One region of the Lysinibacillus sp. RC79 genome, then DNA from elsewhere that is predicted to be linked to it. Evidence: riboswitches for the same ligand, from Rfam matches in the RefSeq annotation. Region 1 holds a riboswitch; each other region holds the start of a gene.
The links. Region 1 has a riboswitch for cobalamin ahead of ABH968_RS09230 (hypothetical protein). Riboswitches for the same ligand answer to the same signal wherever they lie in the genome.
Positions count from the first base shown of each region.

Region 2: it holds a riboswitch for cobalamin, as region 1 does, so the genes downstream of both, ABH968_RS13650 (ABC transporter substrate-binding protein) here and ABH968_RS09230 (hypothetical protein) in region 1, are expected to answer to the same signal.
Region 3: it holds a riboswitch for cobalamin, as region 1 does, so the genes downstream of both, ABH968_RS23930 (energy-coupling factor ABC transporter permease) here and ABH968_RS09230 (hypothetical protein) in region 1, are expected to answer to the same signal.
Region 4: it holds a riboswitch for cobalamin, as region 1 does, so the genes downstream of both, mmgD (citrate synthase) here and ABH968_RS09230 (hypothetical protein) in region 1, are expected to answer to the same signal.

Region 1 is NZ_JBGCCD010000007.1:88,365-96,322, reverse strand. It holds gene ABH968_RS09245 (MATE family efflux transporter) at 1-1,169, opposite strand, end outside; gene ABH968_RS09240 (tyrosine-protein phosphatase) at 1,442-2,209, opposite strand; gene ABH968_RS09235 (ABC transporter substrate-binding protein) at 2,588-3,550, opposite strand; gene ABH968_RS09230 (hypothetical protein) at 3,552-4,094, opposite strand; cobalamin riboswitch at 4,289-4,490, opposite strand; gene ABH968_RS09225 (hypothetical protein) at 4,717-5,265, opposite strand; gene ABH968_RS09220 (C40 family peptidase) at 5,858-7,078, opposite strand; gene ABH968_RS09215 (ABC1 kinase family protein) at 7,567-7,958, opposite strand, start outside.
Region 2 is NZ_JBGCCD010000012.1:121,209-129,166, forward strand. It holds gene ABH968_RS13640 (adenosylcobinamide amidohydrolase) at 1-1,003, opposite strand, end outside; gene ABH968_RS13645 (FecCD family ABC transporter permease) at 1,000-2,001, opposite strand; gene ABH968_RS13650 (ABC transporter substrate-binding protein) at 1,998-2,963, opposite strand; cobalamin riboswitch at 3,213-3,395, opposite strand; gene ABH968_RS13655 (acyl-CoA dehydrogenase family protein) at 3,482-5,149, opposite strand; gene ABH968_RS13660 (class I adenylate-forming enzyme family protein) at 5,151-6,653, opposite strand; gene ABH968_RS13665 (MerR family transcriptional regulator) at 6,646-7,035, opposite strand; gene argS (arginine--tRNA ligase) at 7,446-7,958, opposite strand, start outside.
Region 3 is NZ_JBGCCD010000037.1:35,714-43,671, forward strand. It holds gene ABH968_RS23910 (S8 family peptidase) at 1-1,298, opposite strand, end outside; gene ABH968_RS23915 (energy-coupling factor ABC transporter ATP-binding protein) at 1,573-2,409, opposite strand; gene cbiQ (cobalt ECF transporter T component CbiQ) at 2,409-3,179, opposite strand; gene ABH968_RS23925 (energy-coupling factor ABC transporter substrate-binding protein) at 3,183-3,455, opposite strand; gene ABH968_RS23930 (energy-coupling factor ABC transporter permease) at 3,457-4,203, opposite strand; cobalamin riboswitch at 4,349-4,533, opposite strand; cobalamin riboswitch at 4,761-4,945, shown strand; gene ABH968_RS23935 ((2Fe-2S) ferredoxin domain-containing protein) at 5,085-5,456, shown strand; gene cobJ (precorrin-3B C(17)-methyltransferase) at 5,461-7,131, shown strand; gene ABH968_RS23945 (sirohydrochlorin chelatase) at 7,146-7,958, shown strand, end outside.
Region 4 is NZ_JBGCCD010000009.1:46,611-54,568, reverse strand. It holds gene prpB (methylisocitrate lyase) at 1-534, opposite strand, end outside; gene ABH968_RS11000 (bifunctional 2-methylcitrate dehydratase/aconitate hydratase) at 548-1,981, opposite strand; gene mmgD (citrate synthase) at 2,080-3,201, opposite strand; cobalamin riboswitch at 3,394-3,587, opposite strand; gene ABH968_RS10990 (NUDIX hydrolase) at 3,836-4,315, shown strand; gene ABH968_RS10985 (LysR family transcriptional regulator) at 4,590-5,540, shown strand; gene ABH968_RS10980 (succinyl-CoA:acetate CoA-transferase ScpC) at 5,631-7,136, opposite strand; gene ABH968_RS10975 (HD domain-containing protein) at 7,167-7,802, opposite strand.

The DNA of each region.
Region 1 (7,958 bases):
CTTGCATCCCCAGAGGCACGCAATGAGTTAATAACTACAATATTCATCGTACGCCCTGTTTCAAGCAGAATACTTAATGCTAGGACAGATGCTCCGATGGCTATGACCTCTGGATTATCAGTAAAAACGTGCATAAGTTGCTTACGGAATATCGTCACAACAGCAACCATAGTTATCGTAAAGGCAAAAGCTGCACGTACACTTGACCAAAGCTGATGATAGGCTTGATCTTTTTTACCAGCACCGACATTTCGCCCAATAATTATAGCCGTGCCTGTCCCGATTGCAATCGCAAATAAATACGTAAACATCGAAATATTCATGGCATACTGTCTTGCAGCAAGTGTCTCTGAGCCTAAATACGTTGCATAATAAAGGAAGACAATCTGACAAAACTGATAAAGCACCTGCTCAAATGCTGACGGTAAGCCTATATTTAATATTTTTCGAACATATTCCTTGGAATACTCGAAATAATATTCTAGCTTCACTCTAACATCCATGACTTGATAAAACAGCCAGAAAAACACGAGAATTGCTAATCCACGACTTATAACTGAGGAAATAGCAGCTCCTTTTACACCTAACTCCGGTAATCCTAAATTACCGAAGATTAAACCGTAGTTTAATACAACGTGTAGCACATTCATACCTAATGATACATACATCGTTTGCTTTGTCCATCCATGTACACGGATAATCGCTGCTAACGCATTTATAATTGCTTGTAAAAAAATAAAGCTTCCTATGATTACTAAATAGCTTTGAGCGTATTTAAGCACTTCCCCCTGCAAGTTCATCATGGACATTAAATGACTTGAAAAAAAGAAAAATACGACGCTCATCATTAGTCCAACGACCAAATTCATCGTTACTGCTAAAGCGGAAATCTTCGCAGCTTCAAAAATGCGCCTTGAACCTAAATATTGAGATACAACAATGGAAGCACCATTACCAACTACTTCAAGTATTAAAATTGCAATATGAATATATTGATTGGCTGCACCAACTCCTGATACAGCATTGTCTGATAAAGCACTGAGCATAAATGTATCGGCTAGTCCCATTAACATAAATAAAAATACTTCTAAGAATATCGGCCACGTTAAATGGAACAAACTTAACTTATCTGTCTCTTGTATATCACTTTCTTTTAATGTATCTGCCAATACTTTTCACTTCTCCTATACGCTTCATAAAGATAGATTTTACGGGCAGTTAATCTTCCACTTACCAATTTTGAGGCGGGAGTTTTGTACCTGACGCTTCACTTTCGGTACAAATATATTACGGCCCGTTAACGCGGGATAAAAATATATAGTATCTTATCATAGATTTATAGGGTGTAAAGAGTTTTTATAATGAAACCTTAAAAGAATATGTAAAGCTAGTATAATAAGCAAAAAATCCCTCTCACAATTTTATGTGAAAGGGTTTCTTATCATAGTAAGCAATGGTCCTGCAATTGCATACGTTTTTCTGTTGTTAAGCCAAACTCTTGCTCTAAAAAAGTGGCCTTAGAGCCATATCGGTTATCCATTGCATCAAATGCTGCTTGTAAATAGTCCTCACGGGCAGACATTAAGGCATAAAATTGCTGTAATTCTCGCTCGCTATAATCTTGCTGAATTGTCTGAGCCATTCGCTCTACTAAGGGACGTAGATGTACATTTGTATCTAAATAGTCCTCCATGATCGTTTCCTCAGGTACATCTAAAGCAAGTAAAATAAGTGCACTGCCAATACCTGTTCGATCCTTCCCGACCGCACAATGATGAACAAGCCCTAAATTTTCAGGATGTTGAATCGTTGCTATTAACTCCTTGAACGAGGCATTATTAAAAGGCATTTGTGCATAAAATTCTCTGAACATCTCTGGGCTTACAACCTTATAAAAATCTTTTCCACCAGTGTTTGTAGGCATCTCAAAAGCATGATTTCCCTTTGCTGGTATTTGAATATACTTGGCATACGGGAATACCGGATTAGGATTATTTTGAGCCTCATGGTTGTCTCGATAATCAAAAATTGTTTTCACACCTAGCGTTTCAAATAGCTCCTTATCTGCTTTCGTCATTTTACCAAGTGCTGCTGAACGATAAATCAAACCATTCTTAATAGCACGCCCATCTCTCGACTTATAACCACCCATATCACGGAAATTATAAACTGCCTCAAACGAAGTAATCTTCATATCAAACTGTTTCACTCACTGCACCTCTCTCTGTTAGCAAGCATTCTTATCTCTATTTTATCGAACAATTCGATATAATACCAATTTTCGCACTATGGAATGTTATACACTACTTAGAGAGCGATAAGGGGATTTATTTGAACGTTATCTTTATCGAAGCGGAGCCGGGGGGCCGTATTACCTGATCATTTCTTCATCCAAGCGGAGCGGGGTTTCTCTTTACCCGATCACTTTTCCTTCAAAGCGGAGCAGTTATCCACCTTACCCGATCACTTTCCCGATTAGTCCTCCATCAAAGTGGGGCGGGTTTTTACCAGAGCATTTCACTATCACCCATCAAAAAAAGCTGCCCTTGATAAAGGACAGCTCCAAAATACTATTTTTCAAAATAGACTATTTAAATAACTCAGGGTATACTGCTTTTGCTATTAACTCAACAGCTTCGCCAATACGTGGGCCCGGACGGTTTGAAATATCAGTATCTATAAAATAAACCGCTTTATTTTGAATGGCAGTGATTGAATTCCATCCATCACGAGAAAGGATTTCTGCCGTTGGGTTTTCCACATAGTTTACTGTTGTTAAAATGACATCTGGATTTTTCGCAATAATATCTTCCTCAGATACCTTTGCCCAGCTTTTGAGGTCAGCAAAAACGTTCTTAACATTTGCAGCATTTAAAATTTCCTGTTGGAATGTACCAGAACCAGGTGTATATATGTCTGGCTTTGGACTAATTTCGAAATAGATATTTTTTGGCTCTTTCACATCTTTGACTTTCGCTTGAACTGCCGCAATTTTAGCTTTAATATCTTCATTTAACTTGTCGCCTTTATCTTTGATTCCCATAACCGTTGCGATTTGTTGGATATCCCCATAAACATCATCAAATGATTTAGCTGATTGAATGGCAAACACTTTAATACCTACGTCTTCGAGACCTTTTAAGGCATTTAAATTTTCATCATCGCCTCCAGTTGTATAGGCAATAACGACATCTGGCTTTAACGCTAAAATACGCTCACTATTGAATTTTACAGAATCAGAAACACGCTCAATTTTTTGCGCTTCTTCTGGATACGTATCATACTCAGTTGCACCAACGATTTTATCACCCACACCTAGAGCAAATAGAACTTCTGTATTACTTGGTTGCAATGAAACAACAGTTTTAGGTACGGCATTAAACTCTACTTCTACGCCGCGGTCATCCTTAACTTTATAGCTAGTTTTCTCAACTTGTTGATCTTCCTTAGAAATAGTCTCTTTATTAGTATCCTCTTTCGTGCCACAGCCAACTAATACGAGTGCTAGCATTAACACAGAAAGCCATTGTAGCTTAAACATTTTCTTCATTTCATTGATTCTCCTTTTTCGTTTTCATCGGGTATGACTTACTAATAAACGGTATTTCAGCAATACCAACCCGCTGATTCATAAAGACAGCCATTACAAAAAATACATTGGCTAGTAATCCTAAATAATCAAAGAGAATAGCAGGTATTTCCCGTTCTTCAGATACTATGTGCAAAACGCGATATGATTTTTTCGCCTCACTACGGCATAAATGTAATGCAGTAGCAGCCTCTGTCCCTTGAGGTAATACAAAGTTTTGTATTTCCTCCTTAACATGACTAACATAGAAATCATAGCGATCACTGAGCCAAGTCAAATCATCTTCGGTTACCGCTAATTTACCTCGGACTGAGCCATTTACATGGTAAGCCATTGGTAAAATGGCTAGTAAATCATCTGCTACTACCTCTACCGTTTCCTTTTTTACCGACGCCAAAGCGACGCCAATATGTGTTGTAAGGCTATCCGTTCGAATTTCAAAATCTACCGTTGATGCCTTTTCACGCATAAATGGATAACAAGAATAACGTGCATCTTTTTTCAAATCTAAGTCCCCGCTTTCCTTCGTGAAAATTCTTTAACACCCTCCTTAGGATTTCATCAGGTGAATTATAAGTGTACATAAAAAAACGTTGTTTCCATTCCTAAGGAAACAACGAAAATAACATAAAAATTGTCGCATTGATACGACATAGCCTATGTATTTGCCGCATATTCTCCTAGCTTCCGAAGAGTTATCTATACGTTCAAACAAAGGTCGGTCTCCTGGCTTGTACAGTTCATTCAATCACGTTGTGAGTCATAAAAAACCTTCCCATCAAATAATTCGACAGTGGTATATCTTTATGATTCCTGTACTTACAGTTGCGGAAACAGCTTCGGTTTTTCACCGAATTCCCGATTATGCTATAGTTCAGCACCCTTATTCTGCAAGAATTATTCACTTGTAAAGCAGTTTAACATAGATTGATAGGAAAAAATAGCCGTGGAATTTGAATAAACAAATACGATGGATAAAAATCATGCATGTATTACCTTTTGCACGCGGATATTTTCACTGCCCCCATGGGTATTCATCCTGATCGTGCTGTCGTTTTATTTTTTCATACTTTATAAAACTATTTCTTAACGAAGGTATTGCGCAAAAAATAGACATTTCATAACTTTTAACGGATGGCATTCTTATATTTCTTTTTGAATTTAACATCTCTCTCTTCCTCAATTAAACGCTGTGCAATCTCTAGTAGTTTTGGGTCATTCGTTGCATCGAATAACTTTTTAAAGGATACAATAATATCATAGCGTATTAATGTCGGGTTCTTTTCGTCTAAGCATATTTGAAATCTTTTCGCCAAATATGAAACGACTAAATCTCTTTGTACCTGCCCTGCTAAACCTATTCTCCAAATTGCCTGTAAAGTATGCCTCGCAGTCACTGTTTTTTCATCATACGTTACGGCCCAAATCTTTAAGAAGTCCTCTAATACTCTTTCTTCAGGATCACTTTTTGCTGCCAATGCGCATAAAAATTGTGCAGCACTTGCACGCACATGTTCGTTTTTGTATGTAAGAGCCTGAACAAGTTGTTCCCAAACTGAATATGTCCAATCAACTGGTTCCTGCATAATTTTCATTAATCCTTCGTATGATTTGTATTGTATATCACGGTCACGCTCTGTTAAATTACTAAAAAGTTGCAAAATCTCTTTTTCCATGATTCATCCCTACCTTTATTGTTTCAGAACGTAAAAAATGGTGTACTTGTAAGTGTTGTCTTGATTTCTATTATTCGTTACTTTACTACTACGAAATTAAAGTCGCAAATGATTTTAATTTCAAAGCAAGCTCCCGTATTGTATATTTCAAAATTATCAGAAATGAGGCTCAACATGCAAGGGGGGAACATTTCTTTCAGTTATATAAAGATACATTTTACACGTTAGCTTTATTATTGGAGATGTCACACTTATTTGCCTTCTTTTAAAACCCAACCAAAATACACAATAACGATGGCAATCATTATATGGATAACTAGTGATATTCCTTCTCTCGGCCCTATTATCATTTCAGTAACTAGGGCTATAGTAGTAAATATATCTACTTATGTAAATTTATTCATCCTAGATGTTATTTTACTCATTATTCGTCGAGTAGTCGACCCTAAATTAATGGATCACCATACCGGTTGCGTGATGGGTTTACTCGCAGGACCTTAAATACCGTCAAATAATAAAAAAGGCCATCTTTGTGATTTTTTTACAAAGATGACCTTTTCGCTATTTAAATCGTCTATATAGATAGTAAGGCTTATTGAATACGACCGAAGCCTACTAAATATTGATTCCACCAATCAAGTGATTCAATGACAACACCTTTATTTTGAGCATCGATCATCGTGTTGTTCCCTAAGTAAATACCTACATGCGCTATGCCTGAACCATAGCTGAAGAATACTAGGTCACCTACACGTGCTTCACTTGCTGAAATACGTTGTGTTGCTAAATATTGTTGTGATGCTGTACGTGGTAAAGATACGCCTGATTGTTTGTAAGACCATTGTACAAGACCTGAACAGTCAAATCCTGTTGATGGGTTACTTCCGCCCCAAACATAGCTACGGCCTAGGAATTGCTTTGCAGTTGAAATAGCATCACCTGAAGATGCAGTGCCTGATCCTGAACCAATAACGATTTGTTGTGATTTTTCGTTGTTAGCTTTGCTACTGTTGTTAGCTTTGCTACTATTGTTAGCGTTGCTGTTGCTATTGTTGTTACTGTTACTATTGTTGTTTGTTGCTTGTACAACTGGAGTAGCTGCTTGAAGTGCACGTAAACGAGCTGCTTCTTCCTCTGCTGCTTTACGTTCTGCTTCTAAACGTTCTTCTTCTTGTTTCGTTGCAATTTGTGCCTTTAATGCAAGAGATTTCGCTTCATTTTCAGCTTTTTTTACTTCCATTTCGCTTTCCTTTTGTTGAAGCTCTTGGAATTGCTTTTGAAGCTCTTTTTGTTTTTCATCTAATGTTGTTTTTTGTTTCTCTAAGTTAGCCTTATCTGCTTCTTGTTGATCTACTAATTCTTGGTCAGCATCCATTAATGTTTTAACCGCTACGACACGGTCCATTAAATCTGCAAAGCTTTTTGATTCAAGAACAGCACTTAAATAAATACCCACAGTATTATCTTGAGCTTGGTATGCAGCCATACGATCACTTAAAATCGCTGAACGTTGCTCAATACGTTTTTTAGTATCTACAATATTTGCGTCAACTTCTTTAATATCTGCTTGTACATTGTTAAATACTTTTACTTTTTCATCGATCTCTTTTTGTAGTTTAGTTAATTCGTCTTGAAGCTTTTTAACCTCTGTATCTATTTTAGCTTTCTTATCAATCATTTGTTGAGATGTTTCTTCTGCGTGCACTATAGTTGGTTGAACTGTATTAAATAATAAGCCGCCAGCTAGTGCTAATGCTAGCACCATCGACTTACGCCATTTATTTCGCTTACCCACGTTATTCTTTCCCTTCACTAGTCAATTTCGCTCTTAGTATTTTAATGTAATCACTGGAACGATTTCTTTTATTTATTCTTATATTTTATTAGCCTTTTAAAGTTTAGCATTATTAGCATAACTTTTATACTATTTCACGTCTTTTTAATCGTTTAGTAAAACTCGAAACATTCTTGTAACATTCACGCAAATTCATATATATTCTACAAAATAACGTTTTGTTCTACATAACAACGTTTTCAACTGTTTTACCATTAGACCCACTATTTGTTTTGTAATGTTTTTGTAATATTTCTCGAGAACATTTATCAATTATGCCTCGACATAATTGCGTCCGGAATCGGCTTTAACTTCTTACAGTGGATGTTTGGACACCCGCTGTAAGAAGTTAAAATAAAAAAAGGGTAAGGGAGCAATTCCCCTACCTCAGTTTGTTGACAAAAGAATAGATATAAATAATGTGTTTCAATAAACAAAGATTGATTTTCACTCCGAGTTGGCGCTTCCTATTGCCTCATAGAACGTAGCGCTTGGATAGAAAGCCGTACTAAAAGAATGGCACATAAAAATAATCCTAAATATGCGGCTGTATTTAAGTAAACAGCGTACGTGTCACGAATAAATTGTGAGATTGCTAAAAGTGCTACAGAAATAATGCCAAAGGTAATACCTACGAGAAGTAAGACGAAACGGGAAAACAAATTTGTAATAAAACGAGCATTATCCTCATCCGAAAAAACATCGTGATGTAAGATAATTTTTCCGCTCTCCACCCGTTGAATGAGCTGGTCAACTCGTCTTGGCATTTTGCGCAATGTCGGAATAAGCATTGCTAATTCTTCTTGTAAACGTTCCTTTGTTGCCATCGGTTCTTTAAATGGCTTCAGGAATGTTGCGC
Region 2 (7,958 bases), on a different contig from region 1:
ATGAAAAATGCTCCTTTAGTAAAAATTCAGCGACCTCTCTCTTTACATCATAAATGACATAATCTATTGGTACAGAGCGATTTAGCAGACAATCATACCAACCGATACCCGGATTATGGACAGCTGAGGACACTGTTTTTAAAGGAAACTCTGATTGAAGCTGAATGTAACGATCTGTAATAGTGAAATTTTCTTTTTTAATGACAGCACGTTGCTGATGTTCAACTGAGGCTGGCATCATGGTAATTTGAGGCTTTGGGATTTCTGGATGTGCATAAGTTGCAACTCGGGCATGATAGACGTCTTCGATTTGCGAAGCGATTAATACTTCATGTGGCGCCCCCAATGCCCGCATCCGTCCTTCCTCCATTAGTAATAATTCATCACAATAGAGAGAAGCTAAATTCATATCATGCAGCACCATAATAACGGTTAAACCACGTTCAATTGCTTCCTTTCGCACCATATCTAAAATTTGACGTTGATGAGCAATATCTAGATGGTTCGTTGGCTCATCTAGCAGCAATATTTCCGCTGTTTGTGCAAGAGCTTGAGCTACAAAAACTCTCTGTTGTTCACCGCCCGACAAGAATTCCATCGATGTCTGTTCATAGCGTTTCACACCTGTTTGTATCATTGCATGTTGAACTGCTTGTTCATCACGATCAGTCCAGCTTGAAAAGAAGCCCGTTTGATGTGGATAACGTCCAAGTGAAACTGCCTCCCGTACACTGTTTGAAAAGGCATTAGCATGTAATTGTGGTAGCACCGCCATTTTTTTTGCTAATGCACGAGCATTGTAAGAACTAATATTTTTACCATCTACTAATATAGTGCCTGCAGTTGCTGGTAGTATGCCACTTATTACTTTTAACAGCGTGGATTTCCCGCTACCATTCGGCCCTAAAATCCCTAGTATTTTTCCTTTTTCAACGGAAAAACTAATATCATGGACGATCGGTACATCTTCATAGCCACCAGAAAGATGTTCAACAACAATCATGCCCGTACCCCCTTGCCTCTACGTTGCTTATAAAAAATATAGGAAAAAACGGGCGCCCCAATAAATGCAGTAATGACACCAATCGGTAGCTCTCTTGGTATAATAATTGTTCGTGCTATTAAATCACAAATAATCAACAAAGTTGCTCCATTTAAAAATGATAATGGCAATAAATGACGATGATCGGAACCCCAAACCATTCTCGTCATATGAGGAACAACTAAACCGACAAAGCCAATCGTTCCAGAAACCGCTACCGCAGCTCCTGTCAACATTGATCCACCCACTAAAATAATATATTTACTACGCTTAACATTGACACCTAAATGCTTCGCGCGTTCTTCACCATATAACAGAACATTTAACTCGCGTCTTTGTGTCCAAAGCATAATTGAGCCAATTATGACAAACGGGATGATCATCTGAACGTATGGCCAACCACGCATCGATACTGAACCGAGCAACCATCCGATAACTTGGCGTAGCTCCTCACCAGACAATGCAATCATTAATGAAATCAGGGAACCTAGAAATGAACTAAATATTACCCCTGTTAAAATAAGAGTTTCCATTTTTAACGAGCGGTCTACTATTCTAGCAAAACCCATAACAGCTACCATCGTTAATATGGCACCAATCATACTAAAGATTGGCAATGTAAAATGGCCGACTACAGGTATTGATATACTAAAGAAAATCGTCATAACTGCGCCAACTGATGCACCAGAGGAAACACCTAACGTATAAGGGTCAGCCAAAGGATTTTTTAATAAGCCTTGAAAAGCTGCCCCTGCAATAGCAAGTGATGCCCCTACAAGCCCTGCTAGCAGAACTCGAGGTAAACGAATCTTCCATAAAATATTGGCAGCTGTTTCATCAGCCGCCTTATTCCACACTACTTCTAGTGGAATATGAACTGAGCCTATCGCTACTCCACACCAGATGCTAATGATAAGAAGTGTAATTGCTGATCCATAGGCTACAATTGTTTTACTCATTTAAACGCCTCTGGGTAGACGGCCTTCGCTAATTCCTCTAGACCATCTGCTAAACGGGGACCTTGACGACTTGTCGTATTTTCATCCACTTGCACAATGGCTTTATTTTTCACAGCAGTAATTGTCTCAAAGCCTGGACGTTGCGGAATTTTCGTTAAAATATTTGGTACATAATTATATGCCACAACAATGACATCTGGATTTTTCGTGATAATTTGTTCAGCATCAATTTGATACCAGTCATTTGTATCTGCTGCCACATTTTCGGCATGAATCATTTCTAGCATCTCATTCATAAATGTACCTTTACCAGCTGTATAAATCTGTGGCTCATCAGAAGATTCTACAAAGACTTTTTTTGGCTCAACACCCTCAAGTTTTGTTTCAACTTCTTCAACTTTTGCCTTCATGTTTGCGACAATTTTTTTAGCCTCTTCTAGTTTTCCTGTTGCACGACCAAGCTGTTCAATCGTTGTGTAAGTTTCATTAAAGTTTTTGGCATCCGCTACAACAAATACTTTCACACCTGCAGCCTCAAGCTGTTCAACTGCTCCTTTTGAATAACCCATACCCGATGCATGCGCAAAAACGATATCTGGCGATAAAGCAATAATTTGTTCAATATTATAATCCATGCCGCCAACCTTTTCTTTTTTAGTAACCTCTGGCGGATAATCATCATTATCTGTTACACCAACTATTTCATCATTTAAGCCAAGGCTAAATAAAATTTCTGTGTTACTTGGAATGAGAGAGACAATTTTTTCAGGAGGTGCTTCTAGCGTAATATCCTTGCCAGTAGCATCTGTTATCGTCATTGGGAATGTTGCTTGATCTACTTTTGCAGTCTCTTGTTGCTCTGCAGATGACGGCTTGTCATTTGTTGCCTCTTTTGTATTACATGCAGCAAGCAAGCCAATAGCTAAAAATGCTGATAATCCTATTTTCCAAAATTTCTTCATGTGAATCCCCCTTATTCTATTAGTGCATATAGTTTTTAACGCTTTGTTTTTCTGATTTATCGATACATTTTAGTTTTTTATCGCCTAACATTGTGAGTTTATTGCCCAACTTCATGGATTTATCGCCCACTTTTTCAAATTTATCGACATTCATCTTCCAAAACAAATACCCCTCATCATAAAACAATGAGGGGTCAAATTTGCACAAAAAACATATACAAAATCCACCATCCTATCCTCGTAGGCTACAACGTGTTTTCTATAAAGGCAGGTCTCCTGGCTCGTGCTCCATACGCTTTTTCAAGCCTTCCCGAAAATTTCAGTGGCGTAGATTGAAAAAACTCACACATACAGTGGCGGGACCGCATCGGAATTACACCGATTTCCCTTTTCACTTTACTTAAGTAAAGAACCTTTATAATATTCAGTTGATTGTATTATACATGAAAATGAAAGAAGTCGCCTCCATTCGAGACGACTCCTAAACAAATCAATTATGTCCGGCATACTGAAAGAAGTTAGACTATATCTGAAAAATACTGTACCGTTTTCATCGGTGCACCCATTTCTCGTAACGCCCATGTGTGCTCTAAATAAATATCTGCTAGCTTCTCATATTTGCCGCCGAATCTTTGTGCCCATTCGACTGCTACAACACTTTCATATAAATGTGCCATTTTCTCAGCGACTTTTTTTGCTTCAAACGTTTTTGTTGCATCATCTAAACGACTAAATGTTTGCAAAGTTGCATCTAGTTTTGCTAATTGATCCACGACAATTTCGACTAATGGATTGTCAGCTAGCTTTTCTAGACGTTCTTCCATGACACGAACAAACATTTCGTGCGCATGAAACTTATCAACTAAACGAATGAGCTCTAAAGCTAAAATATTCGCAGTCCCCTCCCACACAGTAAGTACCTGTGCATCTCTTAATAACCGAGGTGTAACAAAATCTTCAATATAGCCATTTCCGCCATGTAATTCAATGGCTTCACTCGCATAATGTACAGCTTGCTCTGCCGTTTCTTTTTTCATGATCGCAATATACAAGCGATTCAAAATGATGTCCTCTTTATTCCCCTGCCCACTAGTTACTTTATCGTACAGCTGAATAAGATCAAAAACCGTGGCAACTTCTACATGAAGCTTGGCAGCGAATTTCCCAAGTGTATCCTGAATCATAGGGTATTGCGTTAAAGGCTTACCAAACGCATGACGATTTGTCACATAATGCTTCGCCTCTAAATATCCGCGGCGCATAATGCCGATAGAAGCAACCGCATTGCAAATTCTTGATAAATTAAGCGCCTCCAGCATATAATAAATTCCTTTATTCGGATCACCTACGACATAAGCTAGCGCACCATCAAATTCAACCTCACCAGAAGGTACTGCTCTAACGCCAAGCTTATCCTTTAAACGCCGAATGCGGAGATTATTAACTGTGCCATCCTCATTTCGCCATGGAGCTGCAAACAATGTTAAGCCTTTTGAGCCTGCCTGAGCCCCTTCCATGCGTGCCAATACCATGGTTACTCCACACATTCCCGCGTTAGATGCAAAATATTTCTCCCCATATAAACGATACTGATTGCCGTCCTTTCTTGCCTCTACAACATTCGCCCCAACATCAGAGCCACCTTGACGCTCCGTTAAAAATGTCGCCCCCTCATATAGCTCCGTATCTCCTGTTGCACAAACATGCGGTAAAAAGCGTTCCTTCACCTCATCACTCGCATAATGATCAAGGAGATAAGCAGCTGCCATTGTTAAAGTAACAGGACAGTAAAAGCCTGGCTCAGCATGTGACAGTATATAGCCTTGAGCAAAGCTATAGACATAGTTGCCCTTTCTACCTAATTGCGGAATATCCTTGTGCACATAGCCAACAATGCCGGTATTGTATGTTTCTTCAATTGTTTTTTTATAGCCATCATTGACCCAAACTTCTGACACTTCTTCACCATAGGCATTATACCTTTGTAATCGAGGTTCACCCTCTCTATCCGTATGTTTGGCTCTCACATCAATATCTCCAGCACAAAGCTCACCGAAATCTGTTAGCTCACGTGTTGCATAGTCCACAAACTCTTTATCTAGCATCATTTCTAAAATTTTATGCAGTGTATCATTATCTTTAAAAAAGTTCATTGTTTTCATTTCTTCCTGTTGTAAAACCTTCATGCTATCTCACCTCTTGTCCCTTCAAGGTTTGTTTTAATATTTTGCCCGATGCATTTCGTGGTAGCGCTTCCACACGTTCAAAGATGCGTGGAATTTTATATTTAGCAAGATGCTCCTCTAAATAAGCTTTAAGTCCGCCCTCGTCAATATCTGTTTTAGCTGCATAAACAGCCTTCACCGTTTCTCCCCACTCCGGATGTGGTACACCAATAACAGCAACTTCAAATATCCCCTCATAGCTCAACATACTATCTTCAATTTCTTTCGGATAAATATTCACACCGCCTGAAAAAATAACATCCTTTTTACGATCCACAATCCAAATATAGCCGTCCTCATCTATCCGAGCTAAGTCACCTGTTTTCAGCCAGCCATCTATAAATGCAGCCTTTGTTGCAACATCATCCTTGTAATAACCCAGCATATTGCTCTCACCGAATAACACAATTTCTCCTACTTCACCAACACTGACATCTTCTCCATTGTCGTTAATAATACGCAGCTCCGCTCCAAGTGGTGCACGTCGACCAACGCTCCCCGCCTTCGTTTCATGCTCTTCACCAAACAATATTGAACCGTTTGGACCAGCCTCTGTTAAACCATAAACACAGGTTAAATTTTCTGTTCTGAAAGCTTTTTGTAAATGGCGGACTTCGTTTTGTGATAACGGCGCTCCACCATAAGCCCACCATTTCATCGATGATAAATCAGTTGTTTGCAATCTTGGCAGTTGGGCTGTTAACAAATAAGCAACAGGTGCTCCAAAGAAATGCGTTGTCCGTTCCTGCTCAATTGAGTCAATAAATAAATCGGGTGTAAATGTTGGTGTTAGCACATTTGTTGAGCCTACAAGTACTCCTGCCATTAAAAATAAATGTAATGGGGCTGAATGCGTCAACGGCATCATAAGAAGGATCCGGCTTTCAGGCTTTACTTCCATTTCTACCGCAATCATTTGCGCTACAGTTATAATATTGCGATAGCTAAACAATACTCCCTTTGGTTTTCCAGTTGTACCCGAGGTATATAAAATCGTTGAGACATCATCTTCATTCAACTGGCAATCAATTGTTTGAATGCTTGCATGTTGAATAAGTGTTTCATAGTTTAGCCAACCAGCCTGCTCTTGACCTGTTTTGATTTTTAAAGGAACAACCGTGATGTTTTCGACAGCTGCAAAAATTGCCTCATGGACTAGAATAGCTTTAGCATCAGCATGCTGTGCTACATATTCGACCTCTTGCAGCGTAAACTTCGCATTTACTGGAACGACAATAGCTCCAATACGCTGAATAGCAAAATAGCTAACAACAAACTCTACAACATTAGGCATAAAAATGATTACTTTATCGCCTTGACGCACACCCTGCTCTAATAAAGCATGACTAAAACGTGTCACTTGCTCATCTAAATCACGATAAGTCACTCGTCTCCCCTGACAAACAACAGCTTCACTCATAGGGTACTTTCGTGCATTACGTGCTAACAAATTAGAACTATTCATCGTGCATCTCTCCCTTTAAAGTCGCTAATTTTTCTATAAAAACGCCTTGTAATTGCTGTATTTCACTCTTCATTTGTGCAAGCTCTGCTATTTTGCTATCAATCTCTTGAATTTTTTGCTCCCCATATTCGACCGTACGCTCCAACTGCTGAATGCCCGTGCGATCATAATCAAACAGCAACACCATCTCCTTGATCTCCTCAAGTGAAAAACCGTAACGCTTTCCTCGGAAAATAAGCTTAAGTTTCGCTAATTCTTTTTTTGAAAAGGTTCGCTGATTAGTAGATGATCGATTAGGATTAAGCAGCCCAAGCTCCTCATAATAGCGAATTGTCCGTGTTGAAACATTAAACTGCTTAGCCACTTCCTGAATCGTCCTCAACATCATCTCCCCTTTCCGTTTTCCATCAGTATATCATTGACGCTAGCGTAAACTTCAACAAAATATATGGAATTTACAGAAAATTATTGTTTTAAGTAGATGAATTTGTTTCAAGGTGCTATCCATCGCTTTAGCGGTTCTATCCGTCAAGTCCTTAATATTGTGTAAAATTCTATACAAAGTTTTTCAACCCTGACTTTAGATTTGTCAAATTGTCCAGCTTATGTTGGAATTCGCCGCTAAAAGTGTGAGTTGCGCCGCGAACCAAGCAAGGAACGCCGCTAAAACCCGAAATTCCGCCGCTAAGCACAAGACTTTAGTCAAGTCGCTTCATAGCCATAGCTGTTTAAGCCCTATCAACATAAAAAAACCCCGGCACATTGTTGTGCCGGGGGCTAGAAAGACTATTATTACATTTTTTCCGGTGCAGATACGCCGATTAAGCGTAATGCGTTGGCAATTGTTGTACGTACAGCAGTAATAAGCGCTAAGCGAGCCTCTGTTAGCTCTTTATTTGAAGCGTCTAACACTTTTTCAGCGTTATAGAAGCTGTGGAATGCAGCTGCTGTTTCTTGAATATAGTTGGCGATACGGTGTGGTGTACGGTGCTTCGCAGCATCTGCTACCACTTTCGGGAAGTCGCCCACTTTTTTCAGTAAATCAATTTCTTTTTCTGCAGTTAACAGCGTTAAATGCTCTGTTGTTGCAGCAAATCCTTGCTCATTCGCTGAGCGTAAAATAGAAGAAATACGTGCATGCGCATATTGTGCATAATACACTGGGTTTTCATTTGATTGAGATACGGCAAGGTCAAGGTCAAAGTCCATGTGAGAATCGCCCGCAGTTTTCACGAAGAAATAACGAACTGCGTCTAAGCCAACCTCTTCTACAAGCTCACGCATTGTAACAGCGTTCCCTGTACG
Region 3 (7,958 bases), on a different contig from region 1:
AGGACTTTTGCGTTTTTCAAGCGCTCTTCTTTTGTTTCAGAATACTGTTTTGGTAGATTTTTAATATTAAACTGTAATGCTTTCACAGGATCTACAAGGCCATGTCCATATGTAAGATCATAGCCCTTGTCACCTAAATCCTTTGCTGACATTTCGAGAATAGCTTCTATTTCATAAGGCTTTAAATCTGGATATTTTGATTTTAATAGGGATGCCACACCTGCAACAACAGGAGAGGCCATCGATGTTCCGCTAAATTTTACAAAGGAGGACCCTTTTTTCTCATCATAAACTGAACTATATATATCTTCGCCTGGAGCTACTAGATCAACCGATGGGCCGTAGTTTGAATAGCTTGATAGTTTGTTTCTATCATTCGTAGAACCTACACTTATAACGCCTTCGAATGAAGCAGGGAAGGAGTAATTATCTGTCGATTCATTTCCAGCAGCAGCTACAACGGTAATTCCTTTATCAATCGCTTTCTGAACGGCTTCCTCCATTAATGGAGATTCACCATAGCCGCCAAGACTCATATTGATAACATCGGCGCCTTGCTCAATAGCGTAAAGGATTCCTTGTGCAATGGCGAAATCACTAGCACCATCTTTTCCGTTGAATACATCAATTGGAAGAAGCTTGGCATTTGGATTAATCCCATGTCCTCCAATCCCATTATCTTTTGCCGCTCCAACAATTCCTGCTACATGTGTTCCATGCTCACTAGGATAAGAAGTATTGGCAGGTGCTGCAGCATTATATGGTGGTAGCACTTGAGATTTTAAATCTGGATGTTTAAAATCCACGCCACCATCGATAACTGCTACTTTTACCTCGTTGTTACCTGCTAATTCTAGTGCTTTATCAATTTGAAGAAGATTCAAATGATACATATCCTGTTTCTTTGGATCTACTTCAGTGCCAAAGGAATGATACACGTAGCTTGGGGATACACGTTTAACCCCTTTTTGCTTAGCATAATATGAAACTGCTTTTTCTAAATTTGTTCCTTTGTTAAGTTGGATAACATCGTAACCTAGTGAAGGAATAGATCGGATCACTTTTGAGCCAATTTTTTTGTGCACATTCTTATCAAGACCTGAATGTTTGACGATAATAGTATCCTGACTAATCCAGTCATTTTGATTCTTGAATGTTTGTTCCTTATTGCTAGCTACTTTCACTAACTCTTGGTTCTTTGCTGTTTTTTGAGGTGCTTCAGCAAAGGCAGATGTAGCAGGAACCATTAGTGCTGCAGACGCTACTAAAGCGATTGATTTTTTTGACCAGTTTTTCAACTGTTTTCCCTCCTTGAGTGTTCCAAATATTTGTGACATCTATACTATTACGAATGAATGATAGAAAAGTTTCGTAAATACGTATATATTTTTCCAAAAGTACCATTCTATATTTTACCATATTTTTCCCCGTTATAAAAATATGTATAAGGGAGGTCGAATATTCTCCCAGGATCTATAAAGAGTCCATTTCATTACCTATAGGGTACAATCCTACTCGATTTGTGAAATTGGAGTAGGATAGTGGATTCAACCACAATTAAAAAGCACAGTCTTAAAACTGCTCAATAAGTCTGTATAAATCTTCCTTCGAACGAGGCATTTTGATGTTTTTCTCAAATAGTTTTTTATTTTGTAAGGCAATGGCCATTTCAAAGACCCATGGGCGTTCAAGATGGGCTCTTTCAAGCAAATCCTCTTGGAAGAACATTTCAACTGGATCCCCATTATAAATAATTCTCCCGGCTTCCATCACGATTATTTGATCTGCCCATCCATAGGCTAATGGAATATCATGCGTAGCCAGTAAAATTGTTCGTTCACCGTTCTCTAACGTAGCTAAATACTGTAAAACTTGTGCACTATAATAATTATCTAGCCCAGCTGTCGGTTCATCTAATAATAAAACGGAAGGTTCCATTGCAAGTACTCCTGCCATCGCGACACGTTTTTTCTGCCCAACACTTAAAAAATGTATCGGTTTATCTAGCAATGCTTCGACTTCGGTTTGAGCGACAGCCCACGCAATTTTCTCTTCAATTTTTTCAGTTGTCCAGCCAAGATTCAAAGGTCCAAATGCAATATCTTGCTTAACTGTGCCAGAAAAAAGCTGGTTGTCTGCATCCTGAAAAACAATGCCAACCTGTTGACGTAATTCTTTTAATGCTTTTCTACTATAGTTCAGTTCTTTACCACAAAAGGATATACTTCCAGCAGTAGGCTTCAAAATCCCATTTAAATGCTGGAATAACGTTGATTTTCCAGCTCCATTATGACCAAGTAAAGCGATTTTTTTCCCCTTTGGAATTTGAAGTGTAATATCTGTTAAGGCATGAGTTCCATCTGCATAAGCGTAGGATAAATGTGTTAAATCAAAGTATAAATCTGTCATCAGAAAAAACCTCCATAAATGATGAGGAGTATAAAAATAGCAGCAATACCTGCCCAATTTTTCGTGTTATAGATAACATCATCTTGCCAATAGACAGTTTCGCCACCACGCGCTTCCATCGCATTGTTTAGCTCACGACTGCGTTGGAACATCTCGACAAATAAAGCAGCAATCAGCATTGATACTGAACGAAGCCACTGCATAGGGGAGCTGTATCCTAGACGAGCCTGCTGGGCAAGATGGATTTTCTGCATACTGTCTAAAAAGATAAAAATAAAACGATACGTTAGTTCTACTAGCTCTACAAATAGAGTTGGAAGTTGCCATTGTCGTAGCACGTAACAAATAGATTGGACTGATGTTGTGAGAATTAAAAAATACAAACAGCTAATGCTGCCAAGGACGATGAAAAAAAGCTGCTGCGCTGTCACGAGGCTCGAACTGCCGATAAAAATCGTCCAACTATTAAGTGAAAATGACCAAATGTGCGTTGGTAGCGCGCTAGTTGTTGGTGCTATAGAAATTAAAATTGACACTAAACTTGATAGTAAAAAAAATCCAGGTAGCAATAGTAATTTTGCATAGTATTTTGTAGGAATTTTTGCGCCTAAAATGATAAAAGCACTCATCACAATAAATGTAATGAGTGAAATTCGTTCATCTCTCATGATAAGCGACAATATAAGTAGTCCAAGGGATAACGTCATTTTTTCTAGCGGATGAACAGACGCTAGTTTATTCATATAAGCATACTTATCAATGAGTAACATCGCTTAACCCTCTTTATGTTTGCCGCGCATTAAGCCGATGAAATAGCCGATAAATCCAGCGCCAATAGCAGCTTGTAGTGCGAATAATAAGCTTTCAATTTCACCGCTTGGTGGCTCCCATAAGCTTTCAAACCATGGTTCATAGTTAGCATCTATTTCACCAATTGCTGCCTCCGCTTCGCCATCAGCACCCTCGAATTCTGCGCCTTTTTGAATAAATAGGGGAACGATTGCTAGTAACACAACAACTGCTAAAAGCAGTAAGTTTTTTTTCATTTTAGTGTGCCTCCTTTGCTGAGAAAACACGTAGAGCTTTTAATTCACTCACATTGTATTTTTTCAGGAAGTTCATAACGATCACTGTTAAAATTCCTTCACTAACAGCAAGAGGGATTTGTGTTAACGCAAAAATACCAGCAAACTTTGTGAATGAAGCCATAAAGCCTCCGACCTCAGAAGGGAAGGCAAGAGCTAATTGTACAGAAGTGACAATATATGTACCTAAGTCACCAAGCATTGCTGCTAAAAAGACAGCGATGGAAAATGATAGTCCCATTTTTTGTGAGCCCTTAAATACATAGTAAGCGATAATAGGGCCCATAATTGCCATGGAAAAGGTGTTTGCACCTAATGTTGTAAGCCCACCATGTGCTAAAAGTAAAGCTTGGAATAATAATACGATTGTTCCGATAACACTCATCGCTAATGGTCCAAAAAGAACTGTTCCAAGCCCAACCCCAGTTGGATGCGAGCAACTCCCCGTTACAGAAGGGATTTTTAAGGCTGATAGCACAAAGGCAAAGGCACCCGATAGACCTAAAATCATTTTTGTTTCAGGATTTTCATCAATTGTTTTACGAATAGAACGTAATCCTAAAATAATAAAAGGAATCGATACGACCCACCAAAAAATCGCCCATTCAATTGGCAAAAAGCCCTCCATAATATGCATCGCAAATGCACGATTTGGCACGAATAAAAATGCCAATAAGAAATAACTAAGCTTCCAAGCTGAGAATTTCAAAAATCTCTCCTCCTCACATTAAAATTTTTCGAATTAGCGTGCGAAAATAAAAAAGACACTTCTCCAACTTTGGAAAAGTGCATAGCTAAAAAAAGCAAATAAAATTCTAGTCTGCTAAGCCGCACACCTATCCTCGTAGGTTGAAACGATCACATATTTTTCGGCAGGTCTCCTGGCTTTAGTTCAACGTTTTATAAGCCTTCCCATCCTTTGGACAGTGACATTATCTATAAAACTCCCTAATACAGTGGCGGGACCGCGCCGGACTTGAACCGGCTTCCCTTTTAAGCGAAATGATGAACAATTCGCACCGAAAAAAGATGAAGTTGTGAGATTTCACGACAAAGTGTAACATGATTTTCCATATATATGCTATACTTTTTATGAAAAAATTTTCAATTGAGGATCTATGTCGAAAATTCTGATAAATAGATAGAGATTTCACATTTTGCTATGAAATATTAAAAAAATTGTCACAAATTAAAAAAGAAATATTGAATTTTTAAAATAATAAGATATGATAGAAACAGTTTTCAATTACATGAAAGATCATAAATTCATATAAAACATCCATAAGTGCTTGAATATTTTCAAGATAATAGGGAAATCGGTGAAAATCCGATACAGCCCCCGCTACTGTAATAGCTGATGAAATCGCGGATGCCACTAGTGAAAACTTAGGAAGGCGCGATAGTAAAAAGAAGCTTAAGTCAGGAAACCTGCTTATGGGATGATGCATGCAAACTTTTCGGAGGGAGAAGTTGAAGCGAGAGCGAGTACCTGTATATATTCGTTTTTATTTGGCTTCTACTTAACCTTTACTCTTCGACTAGAGTAAAGGTTTTTTCTTTTTCCTAAAAGCAAATGAGGGGAGAACAACTATGACGACTTGGAATTTAGAGGGGATGAAAACACATCTTTTTATTTGCAATGGTAGTAGCTGTATGAAAAAAGATGCTGAGGACATTACATTGGCAATACGTGATGAAATACAGTTGCTAGCGCTTGATAAGGAAATACATACGACAAGGACCCGCTGTAATGGTAGGTGTAAGGATGCTTGTGTTGTCATTGCTTATCCTCAGGGGAATTGGTACCGTGTGCCGACAACGGAGCATGCGAAGGCACTCGTACAAGATTTAAATCATGAATCGTTACATAATGAGCATGTTTTTACATTGCGTGAAGGTTCGTTGCAGCGTACAGCACAAACAACAGCCATTAAAGGTATTGAAAAGGTGAAAGAGGGGTAACAAAATGGCGCAAAAAGGTAAGATTTTCGTAGTTGGCTTTGGCCCTGGAGACTTTAAACATATTACGACTCGTGCTGTGGAGGCACTACAACAAAGTGATATGATCATAGGCTATAAAACTTATGTTGAACTGATTCAGGATTTAGTTAGTGCAAAGTCGATTATTAGTACTGGTATGACAGAGGAAGTTTCACGTGCACAGGAAGCGGTGCGTCAAGCAGAGGCAGGAAGTATCGTATCGGTTATTTCCAGCGGTGATGCAGGCGTTTATGGAATGGCAGGATTAGTGTATGAGGTATTGATCGAGCTAGGCTGGACGGAAGCAACTGGTATCGAGGTAGAAATTGTTCCAGGTATTTCAGCTATTAATTCGTGTGCAAGTTTACTAGGTGCTCCAATTATGCATGACGCCTGCACCATTAGTTTAAGTGACCACTTAACACCTTGGAATTTAATTGCAAAACGAGTAGAAGCAGCAGCAATGGCGGATTTTGTTATTGCTCTTTATAACCCAAAAAGTGGACGTCGTACGAGACAAATCGTAGAGGCTCAACGAATTTTATTAGAATATCGTTCGCCAGATACACCGGTTGGGCTTGTGAAAAGCGCGTATCGTGACCGTCAGGAAATTACGATGACGACTTTAGCAGAAATGCTTGAACATGATATCGGCATGTTAACAACAGTTATTATCGGGAATTCAACAACATTCTTCTACGACAATAAAATGATTACGCCACGTGGTTATCAGCGCAAATATACACTTGGTGAAGAAAAACAACCGTTACGACCACATCAACGACTGAAGGAAGAAAATGAACCATGGGCGATGAATCAAGAAACAGGAGCAGCGCGTAATGATTTTGATACAGATCCCAATGCAAATCGTATTAAGCCCAGTTTAGCAATAACACCTCAACCAAAGCCTAAAAAATCGTCACTCGAAATGGCGACAGCTGCTCTTGCTCTGGTGAATGGAACAAGCGCGGTGAAAGTAACACCTAAGCGTGTTCAACAAAAAATCGAATCTATTTTTGAATTAGCGGTTAGTCCAGGGGTAGCCAATAAGTTTTTTACTCCTCAACAAATGATGACGTTAGCTGAGGTAGTTGGTGAGGAAGGAACGATGGAGTATACACCAGACCATCAAATTCATTTGAAAATTCCAACGTCAGAGCCTGAAGAGATTACCGCAAAGCTTCGTGAAGTTGGCTTTTTGCTAACACCAATTGGCGACGTGCTATCGTTAAAGGCTTGTGACTTCTGTTATGGGGAAAAGGCCGATTCGATTCCATATGCGGAAGAGATTCAAGAAAAGCTTGGTGGTATGTCGTTACCGAAAACATTAAATATTGGCTTTAACGGCTGCGGTATGGCATGTTATCGAGCAGTATTTGATGATATTGGCATTGTTTATCGCAAAAGTAAATTTGATGTTTTTATTGGTGCTAAGCCGGTTGGCCGTACAGCACATGCGGCTCAGCCAGTTGTTGAGGGCTTAGAGCCTGAACAGCTCATCCGACTTATCACCGATATTATCGAAGAATATAAAGCAAATGCACATCCAAATGAACGTTTGTTTAAATACTTTAAGCGTGTGAAAAAGATCCTACATTTTACGTATCAGGATATGTCTTCAAAAATAAAAGTAGAGCCAGCTCCGTGCGGCGACTAGTGAGGAGTAATGAGATGAAAGCAATTTTATTTGTCGGCCATGGGAGCCGTTTAGCAGCAGGAAATGATGAGGTACGCACGTTTATCGAGCAAATGACACCTCGTATTGATGAAAGCTTTTTAGTGGAAACATGTTTCTTAGAGTTTGCATCTCCAAACATTGAAGAAGGTATTACGAACTGTGTGAAGAAGGGTGCTACAGAGGTACATGTTATTCCGATTATTCTTCTTCATGCTGGACATTCAAAACTGCATATTCCAGCAGAAATTGAACATGCACGTGAGCATTATCCAAATCTTACGTTCACATATGGCCAAACAATAGGTATCCATGATGAAATATTTGCTATTTTAGAAGACCGTTTAGCAGAAATCGGCTTTAATGCTGAAGAAGAACATAAGGATACTGCCATTTTATTAATTGCACGAGGCGGCAGTGACCCAGCTGCAAATGGTGATTTTTATAAAATTACACGTCTATTATGGGAAAAACTCCCGGTTAAGTATGTGGAAAGCGCATTTATGGGTGTCACTGATCCACGTGTTGAAGAAGGAATTGAGCGCTGTGTGCAGCTTGGTGCTAAAAAAATCATTATGCTACCGTACTTTTTATTCACAGGTATCCTCATGGAACGTATGAACGACATGTGCAATCAATTTAACGAAAAATATGCTGACTGTGATATTCAAATTGCCAACTATTTTGGCTATCATGAGCGTTTACAAAATGTGCTATTAGAGCGTATTGAGCAAGCTGTGAATGGTACATCAACAGGTATGCAAGATTTAGAAAATTACCGTGCTTATGCGGCAGTGCATGGACATGCG
Region 4 (7,958 bases), on a different contig from region 1:
AGCTCTAATGATAGCCTGTTCTAAACCTTCTACAGACCTTGCATCTGTGCGGGCAACGATAACTAAAGTTGGCGCTACTTGTTTAATCATTTTTATTTTTTGTATCATTTCCTCTTGGGAAACGAGTGTTTTACCATTCAAATGACCACATTTTTTGGGAAGATTTTGATCCTCAAGCTGTACAGCAGCCACTCCTGCCTCTACCATTTCGCGAGCTGTACGTGCAACGTTTAATACACCACCAAAGCCAGTATCAATATCTACTAGCATTGGTAAATTAGTTGCTCGAATAATATCGCTAGCACGCTGTGCAACTTCATTTGAATAAATCATTCCTAAATCAGGTAAGCCCCTACTCGCTGTGTAGGCAGCTCCAGAAAGATACAATGCCTCAAAGCCAACTTTTTTAGCCATTAAGCCTGCCATTGCATCATGAGCTCCTGGTATTTGTAAAATGGTTGAACGAGTTATGAGAGCTCGAAATTGTTCAGCCAATTGTTTTTGTGTTATAGCTTCATTGACAATCCACGCCATTTATAAAAACCTCCTAAATAAATAAATCTACAAATTCATGAACATAACTATTTTCAAGAAGCTCTTTATCAGCACAAATCTGATTAATGTTACTTAATTGTTTTTGAGAATAATGTGTACTCATATTTTGATGGAATTTATCAATGATTTGAGGGAATGCTTCCTCACGACGGAATCGGTGTCCCAAAGGATATTCACACTCAACTAGCTCTGATGATGTGCCATCTTTGAAATAAACTTGAACAGCATTGGCAATCGAGCGCTTTTCAGGGTCTAAGTAATCGATTGTATATTGTGTTTTTTCAACGACCTCCATTTTATTTCTCAAGTCATCGATACGTGGATCTGCGGCCACATCATCTTCATAGTGGTCAGCTGTAATGTCACCGTAGATGAGACCAATAGCTGTAATGTATTGAATGCAGTGATCACGATCAGCTGGGTTATTGAGAGGTCCCTCTTTATCGATAATACGAATGGCAGATTCATGTGTAGTAATTTCAATTTTTTCAATACCATTTAATCGATTTTTTACTTCATGATGTAAATGCACAGCGCATTCAGCAGTGGTTTGTGCATGAAATTCGGCTGGATAAGAAACTTTGAATAGAACATTTTCCATGACATAAGATGCAAGTGGTCTAGCAAGTTTAAATTCTTGTTTATTAAAGAGAACGTCTTGGAACCCCCAGCCAGGTGCTGATAAGGCTGTTGCATATCCCATTTCGCCTTTCATGGCCATCATAGCTAATTGCACTGCCCTGCTTGTTGCATCTCCAGCAGCCCATGATTTTCTAGAACCTGTATTAGGTGCATGTCGATATGTTCGTAGGCTAGAACTATCAATCCAAGCATTTGACAATGCATTGATAATTTCTTGATGAGAGCCACCTAATGCCTTTGTCACAACAGCTGTTGTCGCAATTTTGACAAACAGAACATGATCTAAACCTACACGATTTAAGCTATTTTCTAGTGCTAGAATGCCTTGTATTTCATGGGCTTGTATCATCATTTCTAAAACGTCTTTCATTTTAAGAGGCTCTTTCCCCTCTGCAATACGTACACGACTCAAATAATCCGCAACGGCTAATATGCCACCTAAATTATCTGAAGGATGTCCCCATTCAGCCGCAAGCCAAGTATCGTTATAATCCAACCAACGAATCATACAACCGATATTGAAGGCGCCTCTAACTGGATCAAGAACATAGGAAGTTCCCGGAACACGTGAACCATTAGGGACGACTGTACCTGGTACTACTGGACCAAGAAGTTTCGTACATTCAGGATACTGTAAGGCTAAAATGCCACAACCCAAAGTATCCATTAAAACATAACGTGCTGTTTCGTATGCCTCTTCACTTGTAATCGTTGTATTTAATACGTAATCGGCAATATCAGTTAGTAATTGATCTGTCTTAGATATGTCATTTGTTTTAATCATCTATATCTTCCTCTCAAGGCATGAATTTGATATACTGGTATACTGATGGACATTGGTCAGAATGCCCATCAGCTCTATGGCGAGTTGTTAAAACTTGATTATACCGATAATTCTTCAAGGTTATGATGCTCGCCAATATAATTGACACGAGGTCTAAATAATCTATTATTGTCATGCTGCTCTATCACATGAGCGCATAAGCCGATAGTTCGTGAGCCAAAGAAGATTGGCGTATATATTTCAATCGGCAAACCAAGCATGTAGTACACAGGTGCTGCATAATAATCTAAATTTGGGTACAACCCTTTTTTCTGTACCATCACTTTTTCACCAGCTTCACACATGTGATATAAGCGGTCATCCCCTTGCTCCAAACATAATTTGTACAAAGCCTCTTTCATAATTTGCGCTCTTGGGTCCATCTTTTTCATATATACACGGTGACCAAAGCCCATAATCTTTTCTTTATTTTGTAGTTTGTTTTCCAGCAATGTTTCAAAGCCTTCAACTGTTTTGGTTTCAAGAAGCATATACATCACAGCCTCGTTTGCACCACCATGTAAATTACCTTTCAATGATGCGACAGCCCCAGTTAAAGCACCATACAAATCAGATTGTGTAGAGGCAATTACACGAGCTGTAAACGTCGAATTTGGCATCTCATGTTCACTATATAAAACGAGTGACTGATCAAAGATTTCTTCTTCTAACGCAGTTGGTTTTCTGCCAGTAATCATGTAATAAAAATTTGCACTATAGGAAAGCTGGCTATCAGGCTCCACGACATCTTGACCATTTAATACACGATAGCTATTCGCTACGATGTTGGGCATACCACCTAAAAGTCTATATGCTCGCGTCAAATTCTTTTCAGTAGAACGATCATTGATGTGCTGATCATAGCCTGCTAAAACAGAAATTCCTGTTCTAAGCCCATCCATAGCATGTGTCCCATTAGGTAATAACTTGAAAATTTGAAAAATCTCTTGTGGCACCTGATAATTAGATTTCAACTTGTCTTGTAAATCAGCTCGTTGCTCGGTAGCTGGTATTTCTCCATGCAACAATAAGTAGACAATGTCTAAATATGAATATCTCTGTGATAATTCAATCAAATCATAGCCTCGAATGACAATTTGACTTCCTACAGTGTCTAAAAAAGATAGCTTTGTTTCAGCGGCAATGATGCCATCAAGACCTGGTGAATAATTTAACTCCATTCATTACAACCCCTTTGTTTAATTATTCTTGTAAGCGTTACCATTCAAACACGAAAGAACAATAAAAAAACAACTTCTACCCCTTTGAGAAGTTGTTAATCTACAAAAGCATGACAGAGCAAATAAACAGTGAATTTACATGAATTCACAAAGATCATGCAGTAGCTAACACCTCCCTATCCTGGTAGGTCAATTGATGCTTATTTAGTGGCAGGTCTCCTGACTTATGATCAACGCTACAATAACACCTTCCCATTTTGACAAACAAAACAGTGGCTTTGTTATTGAACTCCTAAATACAGTTGCGGGACAGTGTTGGACTCTCACCAACTTCCCTTTTAATCAAATGGAATAAATCCATTTGAACCACCAAAATTTAGCATATTCAATTTGTCTTTTAACCTTAACACAGAGTTTTCGAAACAATCAATATAGTCAAAATTCGAAAAAGCCTGATCATAAAAAGCTATTTTTCATTTTTGAAGAACTATTCTATATTTTTTAGCACTATTTTGCACAAAAAAGATTGTTGATCAATACCAATGAAGTTATTTATAAAACTTGTAAGTAAAATAGAGGATTCATATTTTGAAAAAGCGAATATTTTTTAATAACAAGTATTAGGGGGACGAGTATGGGTTATATTTCAGAATTAAGGAAATTTATCGGTAGTAGGCCGATTATAAGCATCGGGGCGACAATTCTTGTGATAAACGATGATAAGAAAATTCTCTTTCAACATCGTTCGGATACGTTGGATTGGGGATTACCCGGGGGCTCAATGGAACTAAATGAAACTTTAGAAGAAGTTGCTTACCGTGAGCTCCATGAAGAAACAGGACTCGTAGCCAATGAATTTGACTTGATTGGTGTTTTTTCAGGACCAGATTATTATTTCCAATATCCAAATGGGGATGAAGTCTATACAGTCATTCATCTTTATAGTGCTAAAAATGTAAGTGGTGTGTTGGAGATAAAGGATGGTGAGAGTTTGAAACTTACATATTTCAGTAAAAACGAGCTCCCAGATAATATGGAAAAGAGAACAAAAACTCTATTAGAAACTCTAGAGGATGAATTGTGGGATTTAGGTAGTTCTTTTGCAAATGAATAGTGAAAATTTATGTAATAATGATTTCTCTTAAGTCGTTTTCGGGTGGTCATGCTGATAAATTATTTTGTTGAAGATAATTAGATTGATAGCGTTCTAAATAGTGTTAATCATGAAGGGTTTTATGAAAAAATGGCAGTCGCATGGTGGAGTTCGATATTGTATTTGACTCCTCTCATATTACTAAATTTGGTATCGATTCTCCGATGAATTAAACGGTTTTCTATATAAATAATGATATAATATAAGAAATAATTTTATTAAAGAAGGTACGTATATGGAAATACGACAGCTTGAATATTTTTTAGTACTGTGCAATGAACTTCATTTTACAAAGGCTGCCGAAAAATTGAATATTACTCAACCAACGCTTAGCCATCAAATTAAAGTATTGGAAAATGAACTTGGCATTCCACTATTCGATCGTCTTGGGAAAAAAATAGCTATTACAGACGCTGGTAAGATATTGCATGAACAATGTACTCATATTTTTCGAGCAATAGATAATACAAGCAACCAGATAATTGAACTTAAAGAATTAAAAGCAGGGAAATTAGTAATCGGTACTTTACCTGGTGAATTAACAAATTTAGTGTCGGACTATTTGTTAGACTATCATCTTGAATATCCAGATTTACAAATCTGCATAAATAGCTCGGATGATTTATTAAAACAGTTTAAAGACAATAAAATAGATTTTGCTATTTCCTATAAACAAGAGTATTTCGATTATGAGGATGAGCAGCTTCAAATAATTCCATTGTTTACTGAAGAATTACTATTCGTTGCTCATAGCGAGCATCCACTATTAGCATCTGAAAAAATAGCATTTCAAGATGTTTTAGAGCTTCCACTTATATTATTTCCAACTATCCATCAATGTAGGAAAGTAATTGATAGTGCAGCTCGCAAAGAAAAGCTTCATGTGAAACATAAAATAGAGACAGCTAGTATTCAAGCTATTTTTAAACTAGTTGAACAAAATGTCGGGGCAACAATTATTTCGAAAACACTTTGCAACCTCTATAAAACAAATACTATTTGCGAGCGACCAATCTATAATCCACCATTAACTCGAGAAATTGTACTTCTTTATAGAAAAGATAAATTCATTAATTTTGCTGCGAAAGCTTTTATTCGTTTAATGGTTGAGGAACTTGAAAAAGGTGGATTTTCAATTTCAGAAAAGAGTCGACAATTAGTTCATTCATTACTAAAATCTCAATAAGAAATCCACCAATCACAGCAATACTTATGGCTGTGATTGGTGGATTCTATTTTTCTAATGACTAAGCACTATAACTAGTCATCATACTTCTTATTTTTTCATTGTCTTAGCTTTCGCTAGATGAACATGCCAAGACAACGCCTCTTCTAATAAATGAGGTGTGTGATGATGACCAGTTTTCTCTACCGCAGCATTATAATATGCCCACAATTGCTGACGGTAATCAGGATGTGCACAATTATTAATTAATAAAGGCACCCGTTCTTTTGGCGCTAAACCACGTAAATCGGCTACCCCAAACTCTGTAACAATGACGTCCACATCATGCTCTGTATGGTCCACATGAGATACCATAGGGACCATACTTGAGATATTACCACCCTTCGCATAGGATTTTGTGACGAATATTCCTAAACGTGCATTACGAGCGAAATCACCGGAACCTCCAATGCCATTCATCATTTTAGAACCTGAAACATGTGTTGAATTTACATTTCCATAAATATCAACCTCGAGTGCTGTATTGACGGAAATTAATCCTAAACGTCGAATAATTTCAGGATGATTGGATATTTCTTGAGGTCGTAAAATTAAACAATCTCTATAATTTTCAAGCTGACTATAAACTTGCTCACCACGTTCCTGTGATAATGTAATGGACGTACCGGAAGCGGATTTCACTTTTCCTGCATCTATTAATTCAAATACGGCGTCCTGTAACACCTCTGAATAAATTTCTAAATCCTCAAACTCTGATTCTAAAAAACCATTTAAAACCGCATTTGCTACGGATCCTACGCCTGATTGGATAGGTGCTAATGTTTTTGTTAAACGACCAGCCTTAACTTCATCACGTAAAAAATTGAGTAAATGCTCTGCCATTTTAGCTGTTTCCTCATCTGGCTGAACAATTGTTGATGGAGCATCTGTTTTTTCAGATAGCACTATGCCACGTACCTTACTAGTATCTAATGGGATACCAACTGTTCCAATTCGCTCCCCTGCACTATTTAAAGGAATAGGACTTCTCTTCCCTTGTACATCAGGAATATAAATATCATGGATCCCCTCTAGAGAGTCTGGATGCGAAACATTTAGTTCAATAATAATTTCATTAGCCATTTGCATAATAATTGGAGAGTTTCCTACAGAGGTTGTAGGTATCAGCAAGCCATCCTCCGTAATTGCAGTAGCTTCAATTATTGCAAAGTCAATTGGCCCTACAATTCCTTGTCGAATTAATTCTGCATTATGTGAAACATGCGCATCTGTATACAGTACTTCTCCACTATTAATCATACGTCGAATAGCTGGATCACCTTGATAGGGTGCTCGCTTCCGAATAATACCAGCTTCAGCCATCTGTTGATCTACCTCTGGACCAAGTGAAGCTCCTGTATAAACATCAACTTGGAATTTTTCCCCTTTTGCTTTTTCTACAAGCGCTAGTGGTACTATTTTTGCATCGCCTGCCCTTGTAAAGCCACTCATTCCTAATAACATTCCATCTTTTATCCAAGTTGCCGCTTCTTGAGCTGATACAACTTTATTTTGTAAGGCAACATGTCGAATTTTCTTATGTGCTAGTTTTAACATAATATGAATCCCCTTATCTACTATCAATTTTTATTCAGACCAAGGTGAGTGCAAAACGCAGTCACAAAAGTTCTTAGATTTATAATTTGGAATGAACAATGCACAAACATCAGATTTTATATTGCCAAAAGTTGTTTCGGGTTTATGCTTAAATCCCTCAAAAAAAGCTGGCAAAATATTTTGTTTAAATTGATTACGTGGGAAAGCGTTTATAATTTCATTTCGCTCTTCATTCGTCAAATCATGATAACCGTCTCCCATTACATCAAGACCTACCCCGGCATACAGCAATGCGACTTCAGTTTCTTTATGCTCTGCTACGCCAATCGTAGTATGTAGTGCGATTGCATCCCAAACAAGTTGTATTGAATCATCATCAATATGATGGTGTGCTAGAAATTGACGTGCTGCATTTGCGCCATCTACCTCAAAGCGTTTATCTAAGCTACTAAATTGTTTTGTTAAACCTAAATCATGAAACAAAGCACTTACATATAGCAGCTCTTCATCATATTTTTTTTGAGCTTTTTTACCTTGTAGTGCCCCAAACAAATAAACACGATTTGAATGATTCCATAGCAATTCAGAACCATATTCTTTTAATATATCCTGAGCTTCTAGTGCCAAACGGCTGTCAGGAATTTTTATACCAGCAATATTTGTCATCAGTATTACCTCCCTTATTTAAAATAACTATTGCTTATAAAGAATTATAAGAATCGAAGTTCTATATATCAATTCTATAATTTCTATGATAACCATAGATTTTTTCTATGATTTTCCCTTCAATTGATACTTACTTAAACCTTCTCAATAAGTAAA